4 regions of the Sporosarcina sp. GW1-11 genome follow, and region 2 is predicted to be linked to each of the others. Evidence: riboswitches for the same ligand, from Rfam matches in the RefSeq annotation. Region 2 holds a riboswitch; each other region holds the start of a gene.

Region 1 (4,220 bases), on a different contig from region 2:
TAGTTGGAGTATCAGGCGCAACGCATATTTTTGGTCCGCAAAAAGGCGCGGATGCGAAACAGGTGGAGTTTCTTGACGCTGGCATGTTACATTTCGCGGATGAAACCGAACGATTGGTAGGTAAACGCTTACATGACGTTCGTGGAGCGGGAGCAGCAGGGGGGACTGCAGGAGCATTGCTTGCGTATTGTGGGGCTCGACTGGAAAGTGGTATTGCTGTTGTGCTACGTGCGATGGATTTTGTGCAGCATCTTTCCTCGGTTGATGTACTATTGACGGGGGAAGGGAAGACGGATTTGCAGACGCTAAACGGCAAGGCTTTGATTGGTGTTGCAAGGTTGGCAGCGGAACATGGAATTCCTGTAATTGTAGTTTCGGGCGCCGTGGAGGAAGTGGCTCGGGAACAGCTAACTGAATGGTTTGCCGGAGTATACGAAGTAGATGATGGTCGACCGCTTGCTGAATTAATGGCAAATGCATCTGAGCTGTTGACGAGAAGGACGGAAGAAGTATTTTCACTGGATTTTAATTTTTTTCTATGATGCGTATTTAGCGGTTAGCAGGGTATGTATACAACTAAGGAGGTGCTCAAATGTTTCAACATGCTTTGGATTGGCTCGTAGGACCAGCGAATAATTTCATTTGGACGTATGTGTTAATTGGACTTTTATTGGTTACTGGATTGTATTTCACGATTCGCACAAAATTTGTACAGGTGCGCTTGTTTGGTGAGATGTTCCGTTTGATTGTTGAGAAGAAAGACAGTAATGATGGTGTGTCTCCGTTCCAGGCGTTTACGATTAGTGCGGCGTCGCGTGTCGGGACTGGGAACGTTGCAGGGGTAGCTCTTGCGATTGGTATTGGTGGGCCCGGAGCGATATTTTGGATGTGGGTCATCGCGCTGATCGGTATGGCGACTGCGTTCATCGAGAGTACTTTGGCGCAACTGTATAAGGTGAAGGACGGCGATACATTCCGTGGAGGGCCGGCGTATTATATGGAAAAAGCGCTTGGACAACGGAAATTAGGAATTGTTTTTGCCATTTTATTGACGATGTGTTTCGGATTTATCTTTAACTCGGTGCAATCAAATACGATCAGTCAATCGTTTTCGGATGTCTTTGGTATTCCGCACTGGACGATCGGAGTCGGCTTAATGGTATTGACGGCTTTTATCGTTTTTGGCGGTGTGAAGCGGATTGTAAAAGTAACACAGACGATTGTTCCGGTAATGGCGACATTTTATATTATCGTTGCATTGTTCATCGTCGTTATGAATATTACACAAATTCCTGCGATGGTTCTGTTGATTTTTGAACATGCATTCGGCGTTAAGGAATTTGTAGGCGGTGGGATTGGTATGGCGATTATGCAAGGGGTTCGTCGTGGTCTATTCTCCAATGAAGCCGGTATGGGTAGTGTGCCGAACGCTGCAGCTACGGCTAACGTGTCACACCCTGCGAAACAAGGGTTAGTACAGAGTTTAGGCGTATTTTTCGATACAATTATCATTTGTTCTGCAACTGCGTTCATTATTTTACTTGGTGGATTATATGAGTCAGGTGAGACGAACGGCATTTTGCTGACACAAGCATCCATGGCGGTACATGTAGGTGCGTGGGCTCCATACTTTATTGCGATTGCTATTATGTTTTTCGCCTTTAGTTCGATTATTGGTAACTACTATTATGGCGAAACGAATATTGAATTTATTAATGCGAATAAAGGTTGGAAGTTAGTGTATCAGCTACTTGTTCTCGGAATGGTATTTTTCGGAGCTGTCGCAAAAGTACAAGTCGTTTGGGATATGGCCGATCTATTCATGGGACTTATGGCTATTATTAACTTGGTCGTGATCTTGTTGCTTGGTAAAGTGGCCTTCCAAGTGTTGGACGACTTCACGAAACAGCGACGAGCGGGAAGAAATCCAGTGTTTAAAGCGGCCAGTATTCCAGGTCTAAAAGGCGCGGAATGTTGGGAAGAAACTGCGGAAAAGCCAGAAGATCGAATTAACTGATGGAATATGTTCGTTTAAAACGGGCATATACATTGTTCACACAATATCTTTTAGTCAACGCACGGAAAGTTTGCTATAATTGAAAATACTGCTTGAAACATAAAGGCATCGTAGTTCAGAAGCATGAATCTGAGCTGCGATGATTTTTTATGCTTTACAAGTCAGACCACAACATGTTAGGGTTATACAAGGAGTTGACACACTATATATAGTATTTTGATGAAATGGTACCTATCACGGTTTAAAAGGGAATCCGCTGAAAACGGAGCTGTCCCCGCAACTGATGGCACGGACGACTGTCTTGAAAAACCACTGCTTCGGCGGGAAGGAAAGACGGAAGGACGATGTGCTAGCCAGGAGACCTGCCATTCATTCAAGCATACATTCTTCGGGGTTGGAGAGTGGAAGCGGCGAGCAGGGGTTTTTTTGTCTGCCTAAAACTTTCCACATATAACCATTCATCACATGATGACTCCCGAATTTCTAGGGAGTCTTTTTCTTTTTACATAACTTAACCAAAGGGAGCAGATGCAAATGGCTATTATACATGAAACGGTTGGTTTGGATTTATTGCTGGAAAATCTTCAAGAGGAGTTTGGGAAGCAGAAAATCGAGCCGTTAGTTCAAGCGAGCGAACGATACCAGGAGCGTCACCCAAATAGCTCAGCTACGGAGTGGACGAATGCGATGGTGCTTGAATCGTTGAGCAGAATTGACGAAGCGAATGCATACTGGACGTTTGTTGCTGCGCGTATTTATTTATTCGATGTTTATGCGAAGCAAAAGGCATTGCGTGGAGCAGATGTGTATACCGATTTCGCGAAAAATGTAGAACGCTTGGTGGAACAAGGATTGTACACGCCTGTTTTGACTGAGAAGTATAGTACAGAAGAATTGAACGAGATCGGACAGTTGTTAGAGCCGACCCGCGACTTATTATTTACGTATATTGGATTGAAAACATTAGTGGATCGCTATGTGACGGTGAATTTCTCTAAGCAATCTGTGGAACTTCCTCAAGAGCGTTGGTTGATCATCGCAATGACGTTGATGCAAGATGAAACGGAAGATCGCATTCATAAAATCGGTGAAGCGTACTGGGCGATGAGTAATTTGTATATGACGGTTGCGACGCCGACATTATCGAACGCAGGCAAGATGCACGGACAACTGTCTAGCTGTTTCATCGACACGGTGGATGATTCCTTGCAGGGCATTTACAACAGCAACACAGACATCGCAAACTTATCGAAATTCGGTGGCGGTATTGGTGTTTATATGGGGAAGGTTCGCTCGCGTGGTGCCTCTATTCGTGGTTTTGAAGGCGCGTCAAGCGGTGTGTTACCTTGGATCAAGCAATTGAACAACACGGCAGTTAGCGTCGATCAGCTCGGTCAGCGACAAGGGGCTGTGGCAGTATACTTAGATGTTTGGCATCGGGATATTTTCACGTTCCTAGATTTGAAACTGAATAACGGTGACGATCGTTTACGTGCACATGATATTTTCACAGGTGTTTGCTTGCCGGATCTATTTATGGAGAAAGTCGAAGCGCGTGAAGAGTGGCATTTATTCGATCCACATGAAGTGCGTACGAAGATGGGCTTTTCATTGGAAGATTTCTATGATGAGAAAAAAGGTCAAGGGTCGTTCCGCGACAAGTATGAAGAATGTGTAAACAATCCGGATCTATCGAGAGAGACGGTTTCAGCAATTGAAATTATGAAACGCGTGTTGCGTAGCCAGTTGGAGACGGGTACACCGTTTATGTTCTACCGCGATGAAGTGAATCGTACAAACCCGAATAAGCATGAAGGAATTATTTATTCTAGTAATTTATGCACGGAAATATTGCAAAATATGTCGGCTACTACATTCGAATCAGTTTCATTGGAAGACGATCTAGTCGTTACACGTACGAAGCCAGGCGATTTTGTAGTTTGTAATTTATCTTCTATCAACTTAGGTAGAGCTGTAACAGCAGATGTATTGGACCGTTTGATCACAATCCAAGTGCGTATGCTCGATAACGTCATCGATCAGAATAAGATTCCTGTTGTACAAGCGCAGCGTACGAACGCGCGTTACCGCGGAATTGGCCTCGGTACTTTCGGATGGCACCATCTGTTAGCATTGAAAAACATTCAATGGGAGTCCGATGAAGCGGTTGAATTTGCAGATAAGCTCTATGAAAATATTGCGT
Region 2 (4,220 bases):
GGAATCCGGATATTGATCGTATGAATGCAGGAGCCGTACACTTAATCGGGACGCATGATTTTACAAGTTTTTGCTCAGCGAAAACTGCAACGAACAATAAAGTTCGGACAATTCGTAAGTTAACACTTGAACGACAGCAGGATGAATTAATATTAGAAATAGAAGGCGATGGCTTTCTTTACAATATGGTACGTACGATTGCAGGTGTTTTATTGGCGGTAGGGATTGGCTGGGATGAGCCGGAAGACGTCTACAAGATACTTCAGGCAAAAGATCGTCAAAAGGCCGGCAAGACAGCGCCGGCACATGGTTTGTACCTAGTGGAAGTCACGTATTGAAGGCATGGCAACTAATCCTGGTGTTTTCATAAAAACGCTTGACTTTATTGAAAATAAAGGTTAACATGATAAATGGTATTTCAATAACCCCACAATGAGCCCCGGAAGTTTATTTGTGTTTAGGGATAGAGAAAACAATGGAACAGATTGATACTTTTAGGAGGATTACAATATGCGCACAACATTCATGGCTAAAGGTCACGAAGTAGAACGTAAATGGCTAGTTGTCGACGCTGAAGGACAAACGCTTGGACGTCTTGCTTCAGAAGTTGCAACACTATTACGCGGTAAACATAAACCAACGTTTACACCACATGTTGATACAGGTGACCACGTCATCATTATCAATGCAGAAAAAATTCAATTGACTGGTAACAAGTTGAAAGACAAGCTTTACCACCGTCACTCTGGGTACACAGGTAGCATTAAAACTCGTACTGCTCTTGAGATGCGTACTAACTACCCGGTTAAAATGCTTGAACTTGCGATCAAAGGAATGCTTCCAAACGGTCCTCTAGGTCGTCAAACAATCAAGAAATTACACGTTTATGCTGGTCCAGAACATCAGCACGCAGCACAAAAACCAGAAGCATTTGAGCTTCGCGGATAATTAAGAGGAGGAAACACACTTGGCACAAGTACAATATATCGGCACTGGCCGTCGTAAAAGTTCAGTAGCTCGTGTACGTCTAGTTCCTGGCGAAGGCAAAATTGTCGTCAACAACCGTGACGTAGAAGACTACGTACCATTCGAAACACTTCGTGAAATCATCAAACAACCACTAGTTGCAACGGAAACACTTGGAAGCTACGATATCCATGTTAACGTAAACGGTGGAGGTTACACAGGTCAAGCAGGAGCAATCCGTCACGGCGTAGCTCGTGCGTTGCTAACTGTAGATCCAGATTTCCGTCCAGTATTGAAATCAGCTGGCCTTCTAACACGTGACCCACGTATGAAAGAACGTAAGAAGCCAGGTCTTCGCGGCGCTCGTCGTGCACCTCAGTTCTCAAAGCGTTAATATTGGTTTCATACCAAACTTTACAGCCCCTTTCCGAGTTTATCGGAAAGGGGTTTTTTAGATTCTCAAACAACTCGCACAGACTATAGAGGAATAGAAATCGCAATTATCCATAGCGGAGCAAATAATCTTTCTTAAGGGTTCCGAAAATAAACCTGGTGTATATTTGTAGATTCAAAGATTGTATGTTATATTTATGAAAATTAAATAACTTAATTTAAATAAGTGCTCACATTGTGAGGTAAAAGGGAAACTAGTGAAAATCTAGTACAGCCCCCGCTACTGTAAAAGCTGATGAAATTACAAAACCACTGAGAAATCGGGAAGGTGTAAGAGTAAAATGAAGCTTGAGTCAGGAAACCTGCTTATTTAAACGACACATACTTTTCGGAGGGAGAAGTATAGGCGGGACAATTTTATTAATTGTCCTATGTTTCAGTATGATTTCTATATACTTTCACATGCCTACACTTCCTTGAAAAGGAGTGTAGGCATTTTTTATTTGGAGGGAAACCATGAAAAAGGGAAAAATTTTTGTTGTTGGATTCGGTCCCGGAGCTACTGAACATATTACAGGACGAGCGTTAACGGCACTGCAAGAAAGTGATTATATTATTGGTTATAAAACTTACGTAGAGCTGATTAAGCATTTAGTGACAGCGAAGTCCATTGTTAGCACAGGCATGACAGAAGAAGTATCGCGTGCAATAGATGCTGTTAAGAAAGCGGAGGCGGGCGGTATTGTCTCAGTTATTTCCAGTGGTGATTCAGGTGCGTATGGTATGGCAGGATTAGTGTATGAAGTGCTTGTTGAAAAGGGTTGGACTGAAGCAGAAGGAATTGAAGTAGAAATTGTTCCAGGTATATCAGCAATTAATTCATGCGCGAGCTTACTGGGCGCACCTGTCATGCATGATTCTTGTACGATCAGTTTAAGTGACCATCTAACACCATGGACGGTTATCGAAAAACGAATTGAAGCAGCTGGGATGGCGGATTTTGTAATTGCTTTATACAATCCGAAAAGTGGACGCAGAACACGTCAAATTGTAGAAGCACAAAATATTTTACTAAAATATCGTTCCCCTGACACACCTGTAGGGCTAGTGAAAAGTGCGTATCGTGAAAATCAACACATTGTCCTGACAACATTATCTGAAATGCTTGAGCATGATATCGGAATGTTGACAACTGTCATTATCGGTAACTCTTCCACTTTCTTTTATGAAGATAAAATTATTACGCCAAGGGGCTATCAACGAAAATATACATTAGGGGAAGGTAAACAAAGATTAAGACCGCATCAGCGCTTAAAAAAGGAAGCGGAACCATGGGCGCTTGATCAAGAAACTGGAGAAGCGCAATCAGGTTATGAGGAAATCATTAGAAAGACACCTGAGCAGGCTCCAATACAACAGAAAGAACAAGAGCAAAAGGTTCAGACAATGGACATGGCTTTAAAGGCCTTATCACTGGTGTCAAAAGAAGAAGTGCCAAATCCATTTTTGGTAAGACAGCCTATCGAGAATATATTTGAATTTTCAGTTTCACCTGGTGTTGCTAATAAAATGATCACAGCAGAGCAAATGCGTGTAATGGCTGAAGTCGTTGGTGAGAAGGGTACCTTGGAATATACTCCGGATCATCGTTTTTTAGTAAAGGTTACAACAGATAATCCTGAAGCGATTGTTGAAAAGCTTGAAGAAAATCATTTAACAGTCATGCCGGCAGGGGAAGTCTTAAAAGTCAAAGCATGTGATTTTTGTTACGGAGAAAAGGCAGATTCTATCCCATATGCAGAAGAAATCGCAGCAAAGTTTGAAGGGATGAAGCTTCCGAAGCAATTGCATGTTGGGTTCAATGGTTGCGGAATGGCGTGTTATCGCCCTGTGTTTGATGATATTGGGATTGTGTACCGGAAGAAAAAATTTGATTTATTTATTGGTGCGAAGCCAGTTGGTCGTACTGCCCATGCCGCTCAACCTATAGCAGAGGGAATTGAGCCAGAAGATTTAATCCCACTAGTAACCAAAATTATAGAAGAATACGAACAAAATGCACATCCTAACGAACGTTTCTTTAAGTATTTTAAACGTGTCAAAAAAGTTTTGAACTATGACTATTACGACATGAGCTGCAAGATTGAAGTAGAGCCAGCACCTTGTGGAGATTAGGAGGAAACTATGATTTTATTTTTAGCAGGTACTAGCGATGCTAGAGCTTTAGCCATTCGTTTGCAGAGTCTCGGCTACCCTCTAATAGCCACAGTAGTCACCGAATCTGCGGCAGAAAGTTTAAAAGAGAACGCTATCTCGTATCAGGTGGGTCGGTTAACAGTGGATGACATGGTAGCGCTGATCAAGAAGTATGAGATGACTTGTGTAGTGGATGCTAGTCATCCCTATGCGGAAGAAGCTTCGAAAACTGCTATGACAGCAGCAAAGGCATGCGGTATTCCATATATTCGCTATGAACGTCCGAAAGAAGAATTTGTTTCTCCGCTGATTACAGAGGTTGACAGTTATGAAGACGCTGCTAAGCTAGCTCAAACGCATAAAGGGACGATTATGTTAACAACGGGCAGTAAGACGTTGGAAGTGTTTACAAACTACTTATTGCGCGATGAAATTAGATTGATTTGCAGAATGCTCCCAAACGTAGGGAATATGGAAAAATGCGACAGATTAGGGATTAAACAAAAGGATATTGTCGCAATACAAGGACCGTTTTCTGAATCACTCAATAAGTCTTTGTGCGAGCAATATGATGTGACGTTAATGATTACTAAGGAAAGCGGCAAAGTAGGTTCTGTTGATGAGAAAATAACAGCCGCCTTAGAACTAGAGATACCCGTTATTTT
Region 3 (4,220 bases), on a different contig from region 2:
TGCTGTACCATCTGTTAATTGTGAACTAGATGCATTTAATGCGACTAGTTCAGTCCAACTAATTTGAGGTAGCCCCCATCTGAAATTCGCCTGATCATAGCGTCCTTCTTCATAAAAATGTAACGTATCTTCAATCATTTCCTCTACATTGCGAACATTTACCGGTGCTTTTGGCGTGATCTTTATAGCCGTTTCACCAGCACTCACTATTGCTTTTGAAAGTACGTTAATTGAGATTTCTTCAACTGGTACTTGACCTTGTACATGTAGAATCACCGCTTGATTATTTACCGTTTCTACGGAATCGATTACTAAATCTGTCTGATCAATAACCCAGCTATCCACCTCAAGAGCCGCATCCGTAAACGTATCACCTTTAAGCTTAATTTCGATTGTTGGATCTACAGTTCCGCTAGTCAACTCAACGCTCGAACTGATTTCGGCATTGCGTTTGTAATATAAGTGAACTTTATCATTTGAAGAGAGTTCGTCTTCAAGTGATTGAATCGCTTGATCATTTACTGACACAACCCAAGAGTCAGAACCACCTAAGCTGCCATTTTTTTCTTCATTAACTGATACAATACTGCCGAGCTTCGTATCGAGCTCATAAGCTATATTTTGTTCTGTCAAAATATTTTCTATAAGTTGTTTTACCGTAGTTCCTGGTTCAAACGACACTTCAGATTCGGCAACTACAACTTTAGTTACTCCATCAATTGCTAACGTTGCCTTTTGTGTAACTGGTTCTGGCTTCGGATCATTCGCAATGCGATTCCAAACCGAGTTTCCTGCTGTCATGTCAGCTAAAGCTAACAATGCTTGTTCTGTTGCCATCAAATTAGTTGAAGGAAAGTCGCTTTTCCACATAAACGATCCGTCATCTTTTTGGAATCCTTTTAATGCATCAAGTACTGTATTTCCTTCTACATGCCATTTTTCCGCTAGTACATCTTCTTTTACTGCCACAAGACCCCAAATTGCTGTAGATAATGAATTGGAATTATCGCCACTTCCCCATGGACCTGCTGAGTTAAATCCGCCATTGCTTAAATCAGATTGTCTAGCTTTTAATAACCCTTTTGCTTTATCAATCGCAGCGTCTACATCACTTGTTCCTTGATAAGTAGACAATGCTAGCAACGCCATACCTGTTAAGTCAGGATCAGATTCGGTCCCACTTAACGCATATCCACCATCAGTATTTTGTTTGCTTAGTAAATAATTTAATGCTTTTTGTTTCTTTTCTGCATTCCACTCGCCTAAATCAGCACCTAGACGTTCACCTGTGTCCATTGCAAGTAATGCCCACATATGTTTATTGATTCCGCCGATTGCGCCTGTTTCTAGGTTTTGTTGAGTTGCTAATTCTGCATAGAGATTACGATTCGTTTCCCATGCTTTTGCAGGATCTTCATTCATCGCAAGTAATCCGAAGATATAGCGAATGTGTTCCGTGCCCCCATTATTAGGCTGAAGATTAGCTGGAGCTGTTTTCTGCCATGTTGGTAATTTCCACACGCCATCCGTTAGGTTTTCACCTGCAGCGTATAGTCCAACTAGTGTCTGCCACGAATCTACTGTCGAGTCTTTAGTTTTGTAAAACTGAACGACTTCTTCTAGCATTTGTTCTGCTGAAGGTGGTTCTACTGGTTCTGGTTCTGGTTCTGGTTCTAGTTTAGGTTCGTTAAAGATTCGATTCCAAACAGAATTTCCAGCTTTCATATCTGCTAATGCTAGTAATATTTGTTCTGTTGCCATTAAGTTTGTTTTTGGTTGAGTGGTCTTCCACATATATGAACCGTCTTCTAACTGGAAATCATTTAACGCATCTAGTACTGTCTTACTTTCTACCTGCCAAGCATCTGCCATGACGTCCTGCCCTACTGCCACAAGACCCCAAACCGCTACGGCTAAGGAGTTGGAATTATCGCCACTTCCCCATGGACCTGCTGAGTTAAATCCGCCACTATCCAAATTTAACTGTCTAGCTTTTAATAATTTCTTCGCCTTTTCAATCGCAACATCTACTGCGCTCGTCCCTTGATAATTAGACAACGCAAGTAATGCCATACCTGTCAAATCCGTATCCGAAACTGTCCCACCTAAAGCGTATCCACCATCTGTCTTTTGTTGATCAAGTAAATAGTCCAGCGCTTTTTGTTTCGTTTCCGAATTCCACTTCCCTAAGTCGGCACCTAGACGTTCACCTGTGTCCATTGCAAGCATAGCCCACATATGTTTATTGATTCCGCCGATTGCTCCTGTTTCCAGGTTTTGTTGAGTTGCTAATTCTGCATAGAGATTACGCTTCGTTTCCCATGCTTTTGCAGGGTCTTCATTCATCGCAAGTAATCCGAAGATATAGCGAATGTGTTCTGTGCCATGATGTGTTTCGTTAAGGCCAGCCGGCTCTTCTGTTTGCCATTCGGGTAAAATCCACTGACCATCCGTTAGGTCTTCACCGGCAGCATATAGTCCAACCAATGTCTGCCAAGAATCAATTTTCTGATTCCGATTCTTATAAAACTGGACGGTTTTCGCCAATAGCTCATCCACAGAATAACGATCTTCAGCGGGTAATTCTTCTCCACCTGATTGTTCTGTTTGCCCTGTATCAGGACTCACTGCTTGTACCGCTGGAGTTAAAAACGACAATACCAGCAGTAAACTCAATAACACCGAAAACCATTTTCTCACCAAATGATAATTCCCCAACTATTCCTACCTCCTATTTTTCTCCGTAATAAAAACCCTCACCTCCGGAAAGAGACAAGGGCATATGTATGCGTGTATAAACTACTACCACAAAAACATGCGTACCTTTTTCCGGAAGGCAGTTAGCATTGTATCTTGGCAAGTCTCCTGACTTATGGATACAAACACAACTTCAACCTTCCCAGTAATACACCAGTGGTTTTCTGAAGTTACTTTCCATTTACAGTGGCCGGACCGTTCAGGATTTTCACCTGATTCCTTTTTCAACTTTGCAGATTAGGCAAAGTACCAAAATACGCTATGAAACTATATTTAATGATAGAGAATAGATTTGTAAAATGCAATAGCAAAAAGCTTTACTAACGGATTTCACTATTCTATTTACTGATTAAGAGCTTTAGTGATTACAAAAAAAGCTGCCCTCACAAGTCGAAACTTGTCAGACAGCTCTCTATTTATTATTGCTAGGAAGAAAAGTATGACGCGTCACTAATTAATTCAGTACATACATTTTTGTTTCTAGTTTTTTATAAATGGTAGTAGTCGTCATTGTAATCACATGAATATATTTTTCAGGAACTGCTACCCGAATAGAATTCAGTCTATTCTCGTTAATCCATTCTGTTAGGTTACCCCACTCATCTGCAAATGAAGTAAGTTCATTTATATTAATCGCTGGTACTCTTACAGTGATCAAATGATCGCATAGTTTGGTGTTGCAGGTATAGAGATTAGTAACGTATTTCCAACTATTTTGAACGTGCCTTTGTCTAGGCAGGAAGCAAAATCCTTCTCCACTTTTTCACATGACAATTTGCCAATGCTCTACATTTCTCTCCCTATTTATTTTCATTAAAAACTGCTTAATTCAAAGGTAATACTTGTTACGTAGTTAGACCTTTGCATCTACTTCTGAACTTTTACTACTATCGGTATAGCTATTCATTTATTTAGCTTATTTTCCTATTCTTCATCATTTAACATCTAACGCATCTTGACTACTAGCCTATACTATGCAACGATAAGTGATGATACACACTAGGGGTGCTTTTGCTGAGAGAGGCCGTTGCCTTAACCCTTTAACCTGCACTAGATAATGCTAGCGAAGGGAAGTGGACATATAGACGGTTTAGGCCGGATTATGTAACCTCTTCGCAAAAAGAAGTGGTCTTTTTTGCGTTGATGATTTTAAGAAAAGTGAAGTGATTACTACATGAGAAAGACGGTACTCGCATTTGATAACGTTTCGTTTCATTACCAAGCGGCTAAGGCATCGCTTCCAGTAGCTATTTTAGATCAGCTCAATTTACAAGTACGTGAAGGTGAATTTGTTAGCATTATCGGTCCAAGTGGTTACGGTAAAAGTACACTTTTCCGGCTCATTACAGGTCTGGAAAATCCAGACGGCGGAGAAATTCTTTTAAATGGTGAAGCTAGGGACAATCGTTTAGGTCAAGTCGGCTATATGCCGCAGCAAGATTTATTAATGCCATGGCGAACGA
Region 4 (4,220 bases), on a different contig from region 2:
AGAAAGGAGTGGTTTTCGTGGCTTTCAAACGACATAAAATTGCAGTTATTGGAGCAGGTCACACTGGCTCTACAGTTGCATTGATGGCAGCGCAGAAAGAATTAGGCGACATCGTCTTAGTAGATATCCCGGACCTTTCCAATCCGACAAAAGGAAAAGCATTGGACCTTCTCCAAACGAGTCCTGTGCAGCAATTTAATTCTCGTATTACGGGCACATCGAATTATGAAGATATAGAAGGCGCTGCAATGGTTATCATTACAGCGGGTGTTGCGCGTAAACCAGGCATGAGCCGGGATGATCTCGTCGCAACCAATGCGAAAATTATGCGCTCCGTTTCGGAACAAGTGAAACGCTATGCACCAGACAGCACCGTACTGATTTTAAGTAATCCTGTAGATGCTATGACGTATGTATGCTATAAGACAACAGGCTTCCCGAAAAATCGTGTCATTGGTCAATCGGGTGTACTCGATACTGCACGTTTCAACACATTCGTCTCGGAAGAACTGAATATTTCTATAGAGGACATTTCAGGCTTCGTGCTAGGCGGACATGGTGATGATATGGTTCCACTTGTGCGCTACTCTTATGCTGGCGGCATTCCATTGGATAAAATCATCTCAGCCGATCGACTAGAAGCAATTGTTGAACGTACGCGAAAAGGTGGCGGCGAAATCGTCTCTCTACTAGGAAACGGCAGTGCTTATTACGCACCTGCTGCAGCACTAGTCGAGATGGCAGAAGCGATCATCAAAGACAAAAAACGAATCATACCATCGATTGCTTATTTAGAAGGCGAATACGGTTATCAAAATATTTATTTAGGTGTTCCTACTGTTCTCGGGGGGAATGGCATCGAAAGTGTCATTGAACTACCGTTAACAGATGAAGAACAAACAGCGCTCGATCAGTCAGCAAACTCTGTTAAAACTGTCATCGAGATTTGTGAAAAACAACTGTCCTAACCACTGGTAATCTCTCTAAGTCGTGAAGAGGACTTAGAGAGATATTTTTGTATTCGACATAGGTTCTTATAGGCTAGGCGTGTGGTTGTTTCAAAAACCTACGAATGAATGATAGGATTCTATAAAATTTCTTGTTTACTTTTATTTATGTACATGGTAAAATAAACAGAATTCATCGAATAATAAAACTCATGCTTAGTATATGTAATTGGAGACATGTAAGAAATTAGTTTATCTTCCTTTTTAAATGTAAGCGCTGACAATCAGCCGGTGATCAATAAAAAGTGAAGTAAGTGTTCTTTTATTTTCCGATACGCATATACTATGCAAAATACAAATTTCAGGAGGCGTTTCTATGAATAACAACTATCAAAACAATTCAGCACAATCAGAGCAAAATGAGACATTCTATTTAATTACAGGATACTCGGAGAATGGTTTTATCCATGGTATTACGTGGGAAGAAGCATATACTAAAGGATTGGTGGAGTGCGGCTGTCTATGCGAACAACAAACAATGTAAGTAATGAAGAAGGCTCTATACAGGGTACCTAGCAAAAACAATTGTGGATGTGATCCCAATCGTTTTGTGCATAGGTACCCTGTTTTGTTGTGTTTTCAATAGGTAGTTATCAAACCCTACCATCTTCTTTGCGATTCATGATAAAATAAAACAAAGCAATTAAATACGTTTGCACGATACGTTGGTACCTATCAAGGTATAAAAGGGAATCCGTAAACCGGAGCTGTCCCCGCAACTGTAGACACGGACGACCGCCAGAATTAGCCACTATGGAGACATGGGAAGGCTTGGCGGAAGGATGAAGTGGAGCCAGGAAACCTGCCACGTATCGTCAAAGCAACACTTTCTTCGGGGGTTGAGAGGTGGGGGCAAACAGGTCTCTAACATCTATGCGTTTTGCATAGAGGATCTTAGAGTTGCCTAAATTTGTTTCCTCATTCACAACTATTGCAATCATTTTGCCGAGGAGGCGGGATGATTGTTTTTTGTTGTTTAAGAAAGGAGACGGCGACATGAGAGTACTTGAACAGACAGAAGAACGTACGGATGAACGTGCGTTATTGCAGATAGTCTATCAACAAGCGGAACAACAGCGTGGAAGGCCGGTGTATCAAGGATTTCATCAAGTAGTACGTAAACTATTGCAGCATGGCTTATATGGGCCTTGGATTCATAGCTATTCAGCAAGTGAAATCAAGTGGCTTGAATTGCAGATAGTAGCGGAACGCGATCAACTATTATCTTCTACAGAGCTTCGACAATATATAAATGAGTTTGTGACGGCGGATTACTATGACCAGCGCATTGGATTACCGCAAGAAAGACTGATGCTTATTGCGATGGCTGCACTGCAGAATGAAAATGAACATCGTGTGCAAAAAGTGGCAGAAGCGTATTGGGCTTTGAGCAATGGCTATATCACGTTGCCGACTGACGTTATGTCTTTCTTCGGTAAGATGTTCCGTCAACGACAGCCTATAACGCAGCCTTATTCAATGCATGTACTAGATAGTAGGATCCTGTCATTTTTATCGAGCAAAGTGAAAGACAAACATATACTGGTCCCAGATAATTTTATGGAACAGGTAAAAGCATGTGGTTCTTGGCTCGTATTTGATAAGGAACAAGTACACCGAGTATTAGGATGCTCTCTCCCTAACCTCAGCGGTGATACATTTCGTCAAGCGGCCGCACATCCCTCCATTGCGCACAAAAAAGTTTCTGCCATTGGCCTGATGAAACAGCTGTTGGCAAGTGAAGGCGTTACATTGCATTTCGGTAATCAATCAAAACTTAAGAGCACGGGACCGCACACGTATATTCAACTACCTCAAGTAATGAAGAGAACAGACTTGGCCCGGGTTTGTTCAATTCTTGTGCATTTGCAAAACGGAATTACAAACGAATGGAAGTGTAGTTTGCAGGTTGAAGTTAAAGGTTGGGAAACTGCAATCGTTAATCAGAACATCTGTTTACATTCACAGGCGGCACTTCACTATATTGAAGAAATATCCAAAGAAATAAGTCAACATTTAGGGGCAACGTCTAGGGCGTATGGAATACAAATTCCATTGCGCAAAGCATCCGCTGGCAAGAACTACTCAGCTTATCCAGCAACCAAACAACAGCAATCCGCAATGATTGATCAAGCGACAGTAGAACAACGCCATACCGACCTAGGAGGCTCCATCACACTAAGGAAATCCACTAGTATCGAAACGGCAGAACTGCTACAGTTGCTCATGAAAGCATGGAGATGTGGAATACCTGAAGTTCGACTACTCTAAAGTTCATTTATTGAAAGGATTGCCCGAAATGAATTTGGTATGTCTGCTGCAAAGGTCATTATCTGATTAAAAGTAGGCTTTGTTTCCTTTAAGGGAAATAGAGCCTTTTTTCGTCACAGGGTATATATGAATGATTCATGAAAAAAACAATCCATTTCTGTCAATCCTACGTCAAATACGTGGTAGGCTTAAACTATGCTATACCCTAAAGAGCGTTAGGAGGTTTTGTCTTGAAGAGAATCATACAAAGAATGAAAAATATAAAAGTTATGCAATGGATGACCTATTTTATTCTGGCACTTAGCTGTATCTTTTCTATTATATTCATACATAATAATCATTCGCTTTACGACCGCCCGATTGCCGAAGTAGTCAGCACTACGGTAGAAGAAACATCGGATGTGACGGATATGCATGGCAATAAGGACATGCTATTTACCCAGAGTATCGTAGCTAGGATGAAAAATGGGGAAGCACAAGGTCAGGAAATTCATTTGACTAATGACTATTCTTCTTCAGGAGCATACGATCAGCGGTATCGTATAGGTAATGAACTATTCGTTTCGATTGACTCAGAGAAAGGGGAAGAGTTGACGGGTAGTATTACAGACGTAAAACGTGATAAATATGTCTTAATCGTTGCTTGGATCTTTGTTTTTACGTTATTAATTGTTGGACATAGGCAAGGGTTATTAGCGATTGTTAGTTTTGCGCTGAATGTGCTGCTATTGTCTTTCGCCTTGGATATTTATGTGAAGTATTACGATGTCAGTTTACTAGTTGTTTGCGGAATCTGTATTTTGTTATTCACCGGCATTTCGTTATTGCTTGTTAGTGGTTTTAATGAAAAAACGTATGCAGCGATTGTCGCGACGTTGATTGGAACTGTTGCATCAATGACCATTACGTCACTTGTAATCTGGCTTACCTCAGGGAATGGTT

The links. A riboswitch is a leader RNA that binds a small molecule or an ion and turns the genes downstream of it on or off. The one in region 2 is predicted to bind cobalamin.
Region 1: linked by a shared signal. The riboswitch ahead of ORD22_RS11655 (ribonucleoside-diphosphate reductase subunit alpha) and the one ahead of cobJ (precorrin-3B C(17)-methyltransferase) in region 2 are both predicted to bind cobalamin.
Region 3: linked by a shared signal. The riboswitch ahead of ORD22_RS11180 (DUF4430 domain-containing protein) and the one ahead of cobJ (precorrin-3B C(17)-methyltransferase) in region 2 are both predicted to bind cobalamin.
Region 4: linked by a shared signal. The riboswitch ahead of ORD22_RS14345 (ribonucleotide reductase N-terminal alpha domain-containing protein) and the one ahead of cobJ (precorrin-3B C(17)-methyltransferase) in region 2 are both predicted to bind cobalamin.

Annotation. Positions count from the first base shown of each region.
Region 1 covers NZ_JAPMIW010000019.1:29,479-33,698, reverse strand. The annotation lists gene ORD22_RS11665 (glycerate kinase) at 1-542, shown strand, start outside; gene ORD22_RS11660 (alanine/glycine:cation symporter family protein) at 593-2,017, shown strand; cobalamin riboswitch at 2,226-2,401, shown strand; gene ORD22_RS11655 (ribonucleoside-diphosphate reductase subunit alpha) at 2,546-4,220, shown strand, end outside.
Region 2 covers NZ_JAPMIW010000003.1:134,069-138,288, forward strand. The annotation lists gene truA (tRNA pseudouridine(38-40) synthase TruA) at 1-338, shown strand, start outside; gene rplM (50S ribosomal protein L13) at 511-948, shown strand; gene rpsI (30S ribosomal protein S9) at 968-1,360, shown strand; cobalamin riboswitch at 1,567-1,743, shown strand; gene cobJ (precorrin-3B C(17)-methyltransferase) at 1,876-3,534, shown strand; gene cobK (precorrin-6A reductase) at 3,544-4,220, shown strand, end outside.
Region 3 covers NZ_JAPMIW010000017.1:46,159-50,378, forward strand. The annotation lists gene ORD22_RS11180 (DUF4430 domain-containing protein) at 1-2,718, opposite strand, end outside; cobalamin riboswitch at 2,839-3,026, opposite strand; gene ORD22_RS11185 (hypothetical protein) at 3,212-3,415, opposite strand; TPP riboswitch at 3,749-3,846, shown strand; gene ORD22_RS11190 (ABC transporter ATP-binding protein) at 3,932-4,220, shown strand, end outside.
Region 4 covers NZ_JAPMIW010000031.1:21,988-26,207, forward strand. The annotation lists gene mdh (malate dehydrogenase) at 18-968, shown strand; gene ORD22_RS14340 (hypothetical protein) at 1,324-1,491, shown strand; cobalamin riboswitch at 1,656-1,831, shown strand; gene ORD22_RS14345 (ribonucleotide reductase N-terminal alpha domain-containing protein) at 2,004-3,278, shown strand; gene ORD22_RS14350 (YibE/F family protein) at 3,530-4,220, shown strand, end outside.